DNA from 3 places in the Streptomyces sp. NPDC015532 genome. Region 3 is predicted to be linked to each of the others. Evidence: riboswitches for the same ligand, from Rfam matches in the RefSeq annotation. Region 3 holds a riboswitch; each other region holds the start of a gene.
The links. A riboswitch is a leader RNA that binds a small molecule or an ion and turns the genes downstream of it on or off. The one in region 3 is predicted to bind cyclic di-AMP.

Region 1: it holds a riboswitch for cyclic di-AMP, as region 3 does, so the genes downstream of both, ACF07B_RS16935 (transglycosylase SLT domain-containing protein) here and ACF07B_RS23960 (NlpC/P60 family protein) in region 3, are expected to answer to the same signal.
Region 2: it holds a riboswitch for cyclic di-AMP, as region 3 does, so the genes downstream of both, ACF07B_RS14875 (transglycosylase family protein) here and ACF07B_RS23960 (NlpC/P60 family protein) in region 3, are expected to answer to the same signal.

What each region holds. Positions count from the first base shown of each region.
Region 1 is NZ_JBIBSY010000004.1:552,415-555,679, forward strand. It holds gene ACF07B_RS16930 (CocE/NonD family hydrolase) at 1-923, shown strand, start outside; cyclic di-AMP (ydaO/yuaA leader) riboswitch at 1,618-1,776, shown strand; gene ACF07B_RS16935 (transglycosylase SLT domain-containing protein) at 1,782-2,543, shown strand; gene ACF07B_RS16940 (HAD family hydrolase) at 2,759-3,265, opposite strand, start outside.
Region 2 is NZ_JBIBSY010000004.1:92,790-96,054, reverse strand. It holds gene ACF07B_RS14885 (cytochrome P450) at 1-472, shown strand, start outside; gene ACF07B_RS14880 (transglycosylase family protein) at 787-1,656, shown strand; cyclic di-AMP (ydaO/yuaA leader) riboswitch at 1,840-2,033, shown strand; gene ACF07B_RS14875 (transglycosylase family protein) at 2,038-2,736, shown strand; gene eno (phosphopyruvate hydratase) at 3,110-3,265, shown strand, end outside.
Region 3 is NZ_JBIBSY010000008.1:93,260-96,524, reverse strand. It holds gene ACF07B_RS23960 (NlpC/P60 family protein) at 44-1,921, opposite strand; cyclic di-AMP (ydaO/yuaA leader) riboswitch at 1,929-2,100, opposite strand; gene ACF07B_RS23955 (hypothetical protein) at 2,600-2,830, shown strand; gene ACF07B_RS23950 (alpha/beta hydrolase) at 2,841-3,265, opposite strand, start outside.

The DNA.
Region 1 (3,265 bases), on a different contig from region 3:
GGTCCCCGCAGCACACGGGGGTCGACGCGGGCCGGCTGTCCCCTTCCGGCGACGAGGCCGACCTGCCGCCGGACCAACGGGAGGAGGACGCACGGTCGGCCTGCTTCGAGTTCGAGGTGCCGGAGGACATCTGGGTGCTGGGCCGCCCCCGGGTCAATCTGCGGCTGACGTCCGCGGCGCCCAGGGGCCAGGTGATCGCCCGGCTGTGCGACGTGGCCCCGGACGGAGCGTCCACGCTCGTCACCCGCGGCGCCCTGAACCTCTCGGCGCGCCAGGGCCCCGACCGGGCGGTCCCCTGGGAACCGGGCACCACGGAGAACGTGGTGTTCGACCTGAACGCCATCGGCTACGCGTTCCCGGCGGGCCACCGGATCCGGCTGGGCGTCTCCTCCGCGTACTGGCCCTGGATCTGGCCCCAGCCGGGCTCGGAGGCGGGCTTCACCCTGGAGCCGATCGGCAGCGTCCTGGAACTCCCGGTACGGGCAACGGAGTCGGACCCCTCGGTCGCCTTCGAGGAACCGGAGCAGTTCGAGCCCCTCGGCGTGACCGTCTCCGCGACCCTGGACGAGCCGCGCCCCCGACGTCTGGTCCTGCGCGACGTGGCCGCGCAGACCTGGCGCCTGGAGGAGAACCCGGGGCGCGGCGGCACCCGCGTGTACCCCGACGGCCTCGAATGCACGGAGGACGCCCGGGAGACGTACACGATCGACGCCACGGACCCGCTGTCCGCCCGCGCCCACTCCACCTGGTCGATCCGGCTGCACCGCCCGGACCTGCCGTGGGACGCCCGCGTCGAGACGGTCTCCGCCGTCACCTGCGACGCACAGGACTTCGTCACGACCGACGAGCTCGTCTGCAAGGACGGGGACGAGGTCGTCTTCCACCGGACCTGGGAGAAGCGCATCCCGCGCACAGCCGGCTGACTGGGCTCACGGGCACGGGAGTTCACTCCCCCGGACCCCCGCGCACCCCATGCCCGGGCCGGCGTGACGCGCTCACGGCGCGAGCGCCGGCGTATCGCCGCGCGCCGGACAGAGGCCGGACAGCGACAGGACGGCGCCGGTACAGCGGCAGGTCAGTGGCGTGTGGCTCGCGTGGCGAACACCGTTGACGCGAGGCGCACTTCACCGGCCACCGGCCCGGGTCCGGCTCGCGTCCTCGGGCAGCTTCGGCTCGCGTCCGGGCGGCTCTGGCTCGCGTCCGGGCGGCTCTGGCTCGCGCAGACGCGGCGCTCCCACCGCCGGACGGCCACGTCCCCCATGTGTCCCGCGCCACAATTCCCGCCGCATCAAGGGCCGCTCGGCGCCCCGCGAAGGGCTCGGCGGCGACTCCCACCACAAGCGCAATGCCCGAATTACCCCCTCATGACGCCTTGATGCTCTTTGGTCTGGTGAGTTGAGTCACCGGCGAGGTCGGCCCCCGACGCGCACCCCTCCCGGCCCAACCCGTTTGCCAAAGGCAAGTTGAGGATCCAATTCCGGCGCAATCGGACTTTTTACCCGCGCATCAACCAGGAGAAAGCGATCTTCGCGGTCAAATCTCATCTTGTTTCGGACATGTGCTCTCGCATACGTTCTGGTCGACCCCGGGCGGATCGCCGAATCCTGCCGCCGCCCGGCAACCCATCGACCCACGCACGGCAGGAGCGGGGGAACCACAGGTAAGCCGCCGATCCGGGCACACCGGACCGGCTTGGGGTGAAGCCGCGCTCACAGCGCGGCCGGGCATCTCCCGCCCGAACCCGACAGCTCACCTCGCAGGCGTCGGAGAGGACTTTCGTCATGCCCGTACGAGGCAAGCACAGCCGCATGAAGACCAACGTCATCACCCGGGGCATGATCGCCGCCGGAACGGGCGGTCTCGCCCTCGCCCTCCCGCTCGTGAGCGCGACCGGCGCCAGCGCCGCCACCCCGGCCCAGGCCCCGCAGGCCGCACACACCGCGGTGGTCCCCAACGTGCAGCTCGTCACCTACAAGGTGGTCGCCGGCGACACGCTGTCCAAGGTGGCGCAGAAGTACCCCAAGAGCGGCGGCTGGAAGAAGCTGTACGCGGCGAACCGCGCGGTCATCGGTGACAACCCCGCCCTGCTCCGTCCGGGCCTGAAGCTGACCGTGGGCACGAAGACGCTGAAGTCGACGACCGTCAGCACCACGGCCAAGGCGACCACCGCCGTCGCCAAGTCCAAGGCGACCACCGTCACCCAGGCCGCCGCCAAGACGTACGCCAACAACCTCGACGGCTGGATCAAGGAATCCCTGGACGTCATGGCCAAGGCCGGCATCCCGGGCAGCTACGACGGCATCCACCGCAACGTGATCCGCGAGTCCTCCGGCAACCCCAACGCCATCAACAACTGGGACTCCAACGCCGCCGCGGGCATCCCCTCCAAGGGCCTGCTCCAGGTGATCGACCCCACGTTCCAGGCGTACCACGTGGCCGGCACGTCGTGGAACATCTACGACCCGGTCGCCAACATCACCGCGGCCTGCAACTACGCGGCCGACAAGTACGGCTCGATGGACAACGTCAACGGCGCCTACTGATCGCACCCCGCACCGCGCACCCCGCACCGCGCACCACGTCTTCATCCGCACCCGCCGACGGCGCCCTCCCGGCCCGTCGGCGGGTGCGTTGCGGTCGCGTCACCGGCTGCGCTCCGAACATGCCGGCGGAAGCGGGTCCGCGAGTGCGGCAGCGAGCCTCGCTGCCGCACTCCGCACCGCTGGGGCCTTTGGCCTCGCCGGGCAGACGGGATTTGTCAGAAGCCGAAGAGGCGCTCCAGCACGACCGCGATCCCGTCGTCCTCGTTCGACAGGGTGATCTCGTCGGCGACCGCCTTCAGTTCCGGATGGGCGTTGGCCATCGCCACACCGCGGGCCGCCCAGTCGAACATCGGGATGTCATTGGGCATGTCACCGAACGCGAGCGTGGCGTCCGGGGTGAGCCCGAGGTGCGCCGCGGCGAGAGCCAGTCCGGTCGCCTTGGTCACCCCGCATGGCTGGAGTTCGACGGTGCCGGGACCGGACATGGTGACCGTCGCCAGCGAACCGACCACTCCCCGTGCCGCCGACGCCAACTCGTCGTCGGACAAAGAGGGGTGACGGAGCAACACCTTGCTGATCGGCTCCGCCCAGAGGTCGTCCCGGCGCGGCACCCGCACCGCCGGCAGCGTCGGATGCGGCATGACATAGCCCGGCTCGATGAGCGTCAGCCCGTCCACGCCGTCCTGGTCGACCGCCGCGTACAGCAGCCCGACCTCCGCCTC
Region 2 (3,265 bases), on a different contig from region 3:
CCTGCTCACCCATCCCGGGCAGCGGGAGCGTCTCCAGGCCTCCCTCGCGGCCGGGGAGCACGGGCTGCTGGAGACGGGTGTCGAGGAACTCCTGCGCTACGACGGCCCCGTGGAACTGGCCACCTGGCGGTTCGCCACCGAGGACGTGCGGATCGGCGGGCAGGACATCGCGGCCGGCGACCCCGTGCTCGTGGTGCTCGCGGCCGCGGACCGTGACCCCGAACGTTTCGAACAGCCGGACACGCTCGATCTCGCACGACGTGACCTTCAGCACTTGGGCTACGGCCACGGCATCCACTACTGCCTGGGCGCGCCGCTCGCCCGGCTGGAGGGCCAGACCGCGCTCGGTACGCTCCTCGGCCGACTGCCGGACATCCAACTCGCCGGAGAATCGGCCGATTTGCGCTGGCGTGGAGGTCTCATTATGCGTGGATTGCGCACACTTCCGGTGGAGTTCACCCCGGTCAAATAGGCCTGGACCGGCCCATCGGTGACCCTTCGGCATCCTCGCCGAAGGGGTTCTTCCGCATACCGGAAGGAGTGCCCTTGCGGCTAGCGGAACATGATGCTCCATCAAATCTGTGATCTTCGCGTGATCTGTACTGCATCGACTTGTAACCAGCGTTCGAGTGCGACTACCTTCACCCATCAACGCGGCGCCTGCGCTTCTTGGTTCACAGGGGCCGCGGTATTCCCCGCTGTCACTCGAAAGGCCTTCGTATGCTCTCCGGGAACGGCCGTCACCGTCGCCCTCGTCAGGCCCCGGCACTCATCGTCGCCGCAGGGGTGACCGGATCGGCGATCGTCATCCCGCTGCTCGCGGCGGCGAGCGCGAGTGCGGCCGACGGAACCACCTGGGACCGGGTGGCACAGTGCGAGAGCGGTGGCGCGTGGAGCGCCGACCAGAGCAACGGGTACTACGGCGGCCTTCAGCTCGACCAGGAGAACTGGGAGGCGCACGGCGGCCTCGACTACGCCCCGAGGGCGGACCAGGCCAGCCGCTCGCAGCAGATAGCCGTCGCCGAGAAGGTGCTCGCCGCCAAGGGCCTCGCGGCCTGGCCGACCTGTGGGCCGCTCTCGGGTCTCAGCAAGGACTCGGCCGGCGTCAGCGTCGACACGGGCGTGGCCGGCGATTCCTCGAACGGCGAGGACGAGTCCGGTTCGTATGTTTCGTCCGGCCTGGCGACGGCGCCCAGTGCGTCACCTTCGGATGATTCGTCTGCTTCGTCCGGTTCTGATGACTCCTCGGACGCGGCCGGCAGTACCGCGGAGCCCAGCGCCTCGCAGAGCTCCGACGGCTCGGACACGGCGACCGGCAAGGGTGGCGAATCGGCCAAGCCGGGCCAGAAGGAGGCTTCTTCGAGCCCCTCCGACGCCCCGAGCACCGGCACCGGGCGGCACCGCGGCGGGGATGCCGCGGAGAGCGCGACCGGCCGCGCCGACAGCACCGCCGGGCGGCATGCCGCGAGCGCCGCCGAGGACACCGCGTACGTCGCGGACGTCATCGACAACCTCTGGAAGGTTTCCGACGAGCTGGGCCTCGACGGCGGCTGGGCCGACCTGCCCGCCGCGGACACGGCGCCGACCGACAGCGGTCCCGGCCTCGTCGTACCTGGTCGGAGCATTGCGGACACGGCCGAAACGGTGCAAAAGTAGCGGGAGTTCGCGTCATGGTTCGCTGTGGAATGTCCCATTTGGCGCAAGTGAGAGATGGGTCTCAGAAGCCCTGATCGTCTTTGAATTTCCGGCGATCGACTGCTTACGGTCGTGACCGCTCGCCACAGCGGGCTCCGACGGTCGCAACGCCGAATCCTGCCAGCGGCCGTACGGGAACAGTCGTCGCGTCATGCGCCGTAGGCAGGAGCGGGGGACCCAAGGTAAGTGCCGGGCCCGGGAGTTGAGAGACACCCGGGAACGGCTTGGGGTGAAGCCGCGTGCCGGACGTCCTGGAGACAGGACCGAAGGAACGCGGCCGGGCAACTCAACCGGCCCGAACCCGACAGCTCACCTCGCAGGCGTCGGTGAGGGGATCTCTCCATGCTGTTCTCCAGCAAGGGCAAGCACCGCCGCCCGAACAAGGCCACCCGCGTCGCCACGCTCGCCGGTGTCACCGGCGTCGCCATCGCCGCTCCGCTGATGGCGGCCGGCAACGCCTCCGCCGCCACCGCCTCCGAGTGGGACGCCGTCGCCCAGTGCGAGGCCGGCGGCAACTGGTCGATCAACACCGGCAACGGCTACTACGGCGGACTCCAGTTCTCGTCCTCCACCTGGGCCGCGTACGGCGGCACCGCCTACGCCTCCACCGCCGACCAGGCCTCGAAGTCGCAGCAGATCGCCATCGGCGAGAAGGTCCTCGCCGGACAGGGCAAGGGCGCCTGGCCGACCTGCGGCGTGGGCCTGTCGAGCGCCGCGTACGGCGGCGGCTCCGCCCCGGCGGCCCCCTCGGCCCCCTCCACGTCCAGCGGCTCGCAGAGCGCCCCCGCCACCCGGACGACGGAGCAGCCCGCCTCCCGTTCCGCGGAGCGCCCCGCCGCCCAGAAGACCGTCACCACCCCGACCGGCAAGAAGGTCAAGAAGGGTGACGGCGAGTACAAGGTCGTCAAGGGCGACACCCTCAGCTCGATCGCCGAGAAGAAGCACGTCAAGGGCGGCTGGCAGAAGCTGTTCAAGCTGAACAAGGACATCGTCGCCGACGCCGACTTCATCTACCCGGGCCAGCAGCTGCACCTGCGCTGAGTGCCGCGGCGCGCCGGTGCCGTGTGGTCGCCTTCGGCGGAGGGCGACCATCTCTCGGGCGGCGCGCGCTCGCTCCCGGGCCGGATTCCGGCTCGCGTACGAGACGCACGACAGTTCCCCTTCCGAACCGGGTCTTTTTGGGAAAGGCCCGGTGAGGGTCCCCGTCCCCACGGGCTCCCCGCTCCGGCGCGTGTTCCCCCGCACGCGCCGGAGCGGGGTTTTTCATTTCCTTTTTTGTTCCGTTCAGGAACAATGTGTACGCTCGGTTCCGCTCAAGGGGTGGTCGATCGGCTGGCCGATCCCCGTGGGCCGGTTAGGCTCATCCCGCAGGGCTGCCGAGTCCTGCGTACCCGCGTCACATCCCAATAAGGAGATGCTCGTGCCGTCCATCGACGTCGTCGTAGCCCGGGAAATCCTGGACTCCCGAGGCAACCCCACGGTCGAGGTCGAGGTCGGCCTCGACGACGGCAGCACGGGTCGTGCCGCCGTTCCGTCCGGCGCCTCCACCGGAGCCTTCGAGGCCATCGAG
Region 3 (3,265 bases):
CGGTATGCCCCGGACGGCGGTACGCCCCCGTCCGGACCGGAGCTCAGACCGGACGTACGACGCTGTGGATGGCCGCCTGCCCGGCGTACGCGACCGACTCCTCGGCGATCCGCGCTCCGGGACTCGGAGCGTGGACCATCATGCCGTCACCCACGTAGAGACCGACGTGACTCACGTTGGCGTGGAAGAAGACCAGGTCACCCGGCTGCATGGCGCCGAGGGCGACCGCCGGGCCGACCTGTGCCTGGTCCTGCGTCGCGCGGGGGAGCATGACCCCGGCACTCTTCCAGGACGCCTGCGTGAGCCCGGAGGGGTCGTACGAACCGGGTCCGGACGCTCCCCACACGCACGGTCTGCCGATCTGGGCACGGGCGAAGGCGACCGCCTCGGCGGCCCTGCTGTCGGGTCCGACGACCGGCGGGGCGGCGGGCGCGACAAGACTGTCGATACTGAACCCGGGGTTCGTGTCGACGGCCGCTGGAGCGGCGGGCCACGTCTGTCGCTCGCCGGCCGGCCGCAGCGCCTGACGCCAGGCGTCGTCGGCCGACGGAGGCGCCGGCGGGCCGGCCGGAGGAGCGGGGGCCGGCTGATACGCGACGGGACCCGGCGCCGGCTCGTACGCCGGAGGCTGCGGCACCGGCTCACTCACCGGAGGCATCGGAGCCGGCTGGTACCCGCTGGGCCGCGCCGGCGTCTCGTACGCGAGGGGCAGGAGCACCGACGTGTACTCGGAGGGCGGGGGCGGCGGCTCGTACCCGAGGGGCAGGAGCACCGACCGGTACTCACCGGTCGGCGGCGCCGCCTCGTACGCCCGGGGCATGGACCCCGTATCGAAGACCGCGGGCATGGGCTCCGGCCGGGGTGCCGCGGGCTGGGGCGTCGGCTCGTACGGGGCGGGCTGGGGCGCCGCCTGGAACACGGGTGCCTGAGCGGCCGCCGGGAACGAGCCGGTCTGACCGACCAAAGGGAAGGATCCCGTCTGACCCACCGAGGGGAAGGATCCGGTCTGACCGACCGACGGGAAGGACCCCGCCTGGCCGACCGACGGGAACGAACCCGTCTGACCCACCGACGGGAAGGATCCGGTCTGGCCGACCGACGGGAACGAACCCGTCTGACCCACCGACGGGAAGGATCCGGTCTGGCCCACCGACGGGAAGGATCCGGTCTGGCCCACCGACGGGAACGAACCCGTCTGACCCACCGACGGGTAGGACGGGAGCTGGGGTTCCTCCACCGGCCGGTACTCGATCGCCGGAACCTGCGCGACGGGCATGCTCTGCCGTGCCGCGTGCCGCGCCATCAGCTCCTGCGCGGCGGCGAGCTTGCGCCGGGCCGTCTGCTTCTTGACGTGCAGCGAGGGCTTCGGTGAGGCGGCTTCCGGAACGGACCCCGCGGGAAGCGCCGCACGGCCCGCCGTGTCGGCTCCGGGCGCCGGGGCGCTACCGGCCGCCGGACCCGCGGTCAACTCCAGGACGGGGCGCGCGGCCGGCTCCGAAGCCGGACCGGCGGTCAGCTCCCGCATCGGGGCCGCGGTCAACTCGGCGACGGGCCGCACGATCTGCTCCAGCTGATACACCGTCGGAAGCTCCGCCGAGGGCCCCCTGGCACCCTTCGCGCCCTCCCTCGGACGGGCACTCTCGCCGCCGCGCGCCTGCTGCCTGTCGGCCGGAAGGATGGCGGGAGCCGAGGGTCCGAACCGGGAGCGTGCCCCGTCGTACAACTGCCGCATCAGATCTTCCTGGGCGGGATCGGAAACCTCGCCCCCCTGCCCGGCACCGCGTCGGCCCGGCCTGCGGGTGGAGTTCGCCAGGGCGCGGGTCCCGTTGAAGTTGCCGCTGGCGAGCTCCGCCTGGTCGTAGAGGGACGAGAGCCGTCGGGCGACTTCTTCGCCGCTGGGCGGGGTGCGTTCCGGCGCCATGGAGTAGTACTCCTTCCGTCGTCCGCCTACCGGGTTAGCTGTCGGGTTCGGGCGGACGATTCCGGAAGGTATGCCCTACGACCCCTGCCCCGAAAGGCAGTTGGCCGATTCACCCCAGGTTCGGTGGGTCCCCGGCTCCAGCCGCCACGGGGACGGGCAGGACTCGGCGGAGGCCGCACCGCCCGGCGAACTTCGCCGGAGGGAGTCGGGCGGCCCGGTCGCCAACTTAGCCATGTTGTGCACCGGATGTGAAGATCCACGTCCCAGATGTCCGATACATTTTCGTGACCTTCATCGCATCGCCTCGCAGCGCGACGGTGAGGACACGGGCCGTGCTCGAAAAGGCCGCTGAGCAAGGATGTTGGGCGACCTGGACCCGATGACCGTCCCGGCCCCGCCCCGGAATCCCGTTCGGCCGGCCCGCCCCGCTCCACTCCGATTCCCTTCCGACCACAGGGGAGTGACCCGTCCAGGTCCGCCGGTCAGCCGCCCAAGCGTCCCGGATGTGTCGAAAGCGTGCACAGAACTGGCGTTCCCTGGCATGTCGTTCGACATCGACGGCACCGTTTGGTCACACCTTGACCAGTTCTGGCCGAGCTGACCGGATCACCGCTGCGGCCACGCGCCGGCCGTACCGTCGAGCACGTCAGACCACGAGAGCGAGTCGAGGATCCCCACGTGCACGATGCGCCGATCTATGCCCAACTGATCTCCGAACGAGGCGACATACCGAGGCTCGTGCGAAGCGAGGCCCGTCGGCTGCAACGCGACTTCGAGTGGATCCTCAGCTGGGATCCGTCGACGGGCGCCCCGCTTCCCGCGTCCACCGCGCGGCCGGCGTCCGGCGGCCGCCGCTCCTTCTCCCCCACCCCGGATCCCGACGACCGGCTCGACACCCCGGCCCCCTGACGGCCGGCCGCTAGAGAACGTCGGGTTCGCCGCCCGGTCGTTCGGCGGGGAGCGGGTCGAGCCCGCCACCGATCCGGGTCACCAGAGCGGCGACCGTCGCACCCGTGGCCCTGTGCCAGGTCCGCGCGCGCCGGAGCATCGCGTGGTCACCGCCCTCGACCCGCACGGCGCTCGCGGAGGCACCCGCCTCCGCGGCCCGGCGGACGAGGGCGAACGACCCCGCGGGGTCGGTGACCCGGTCCCGGTCACCGTGCAGCACGATCACGCGCTTGTCCCGGAGGTGGGCCACCGGCTCACCCTCGGGGCACCAGGGCGCCAGCGCCACCACGGCCCGGACCTGAGGCGCGGCCGCGGCCCGCAGGGCGGCGCGCCCGCCCATCGAATGGCCCACGAGCACGACCGGCACCTCCCCCACCAGATCGGTGAGTTCGTCCA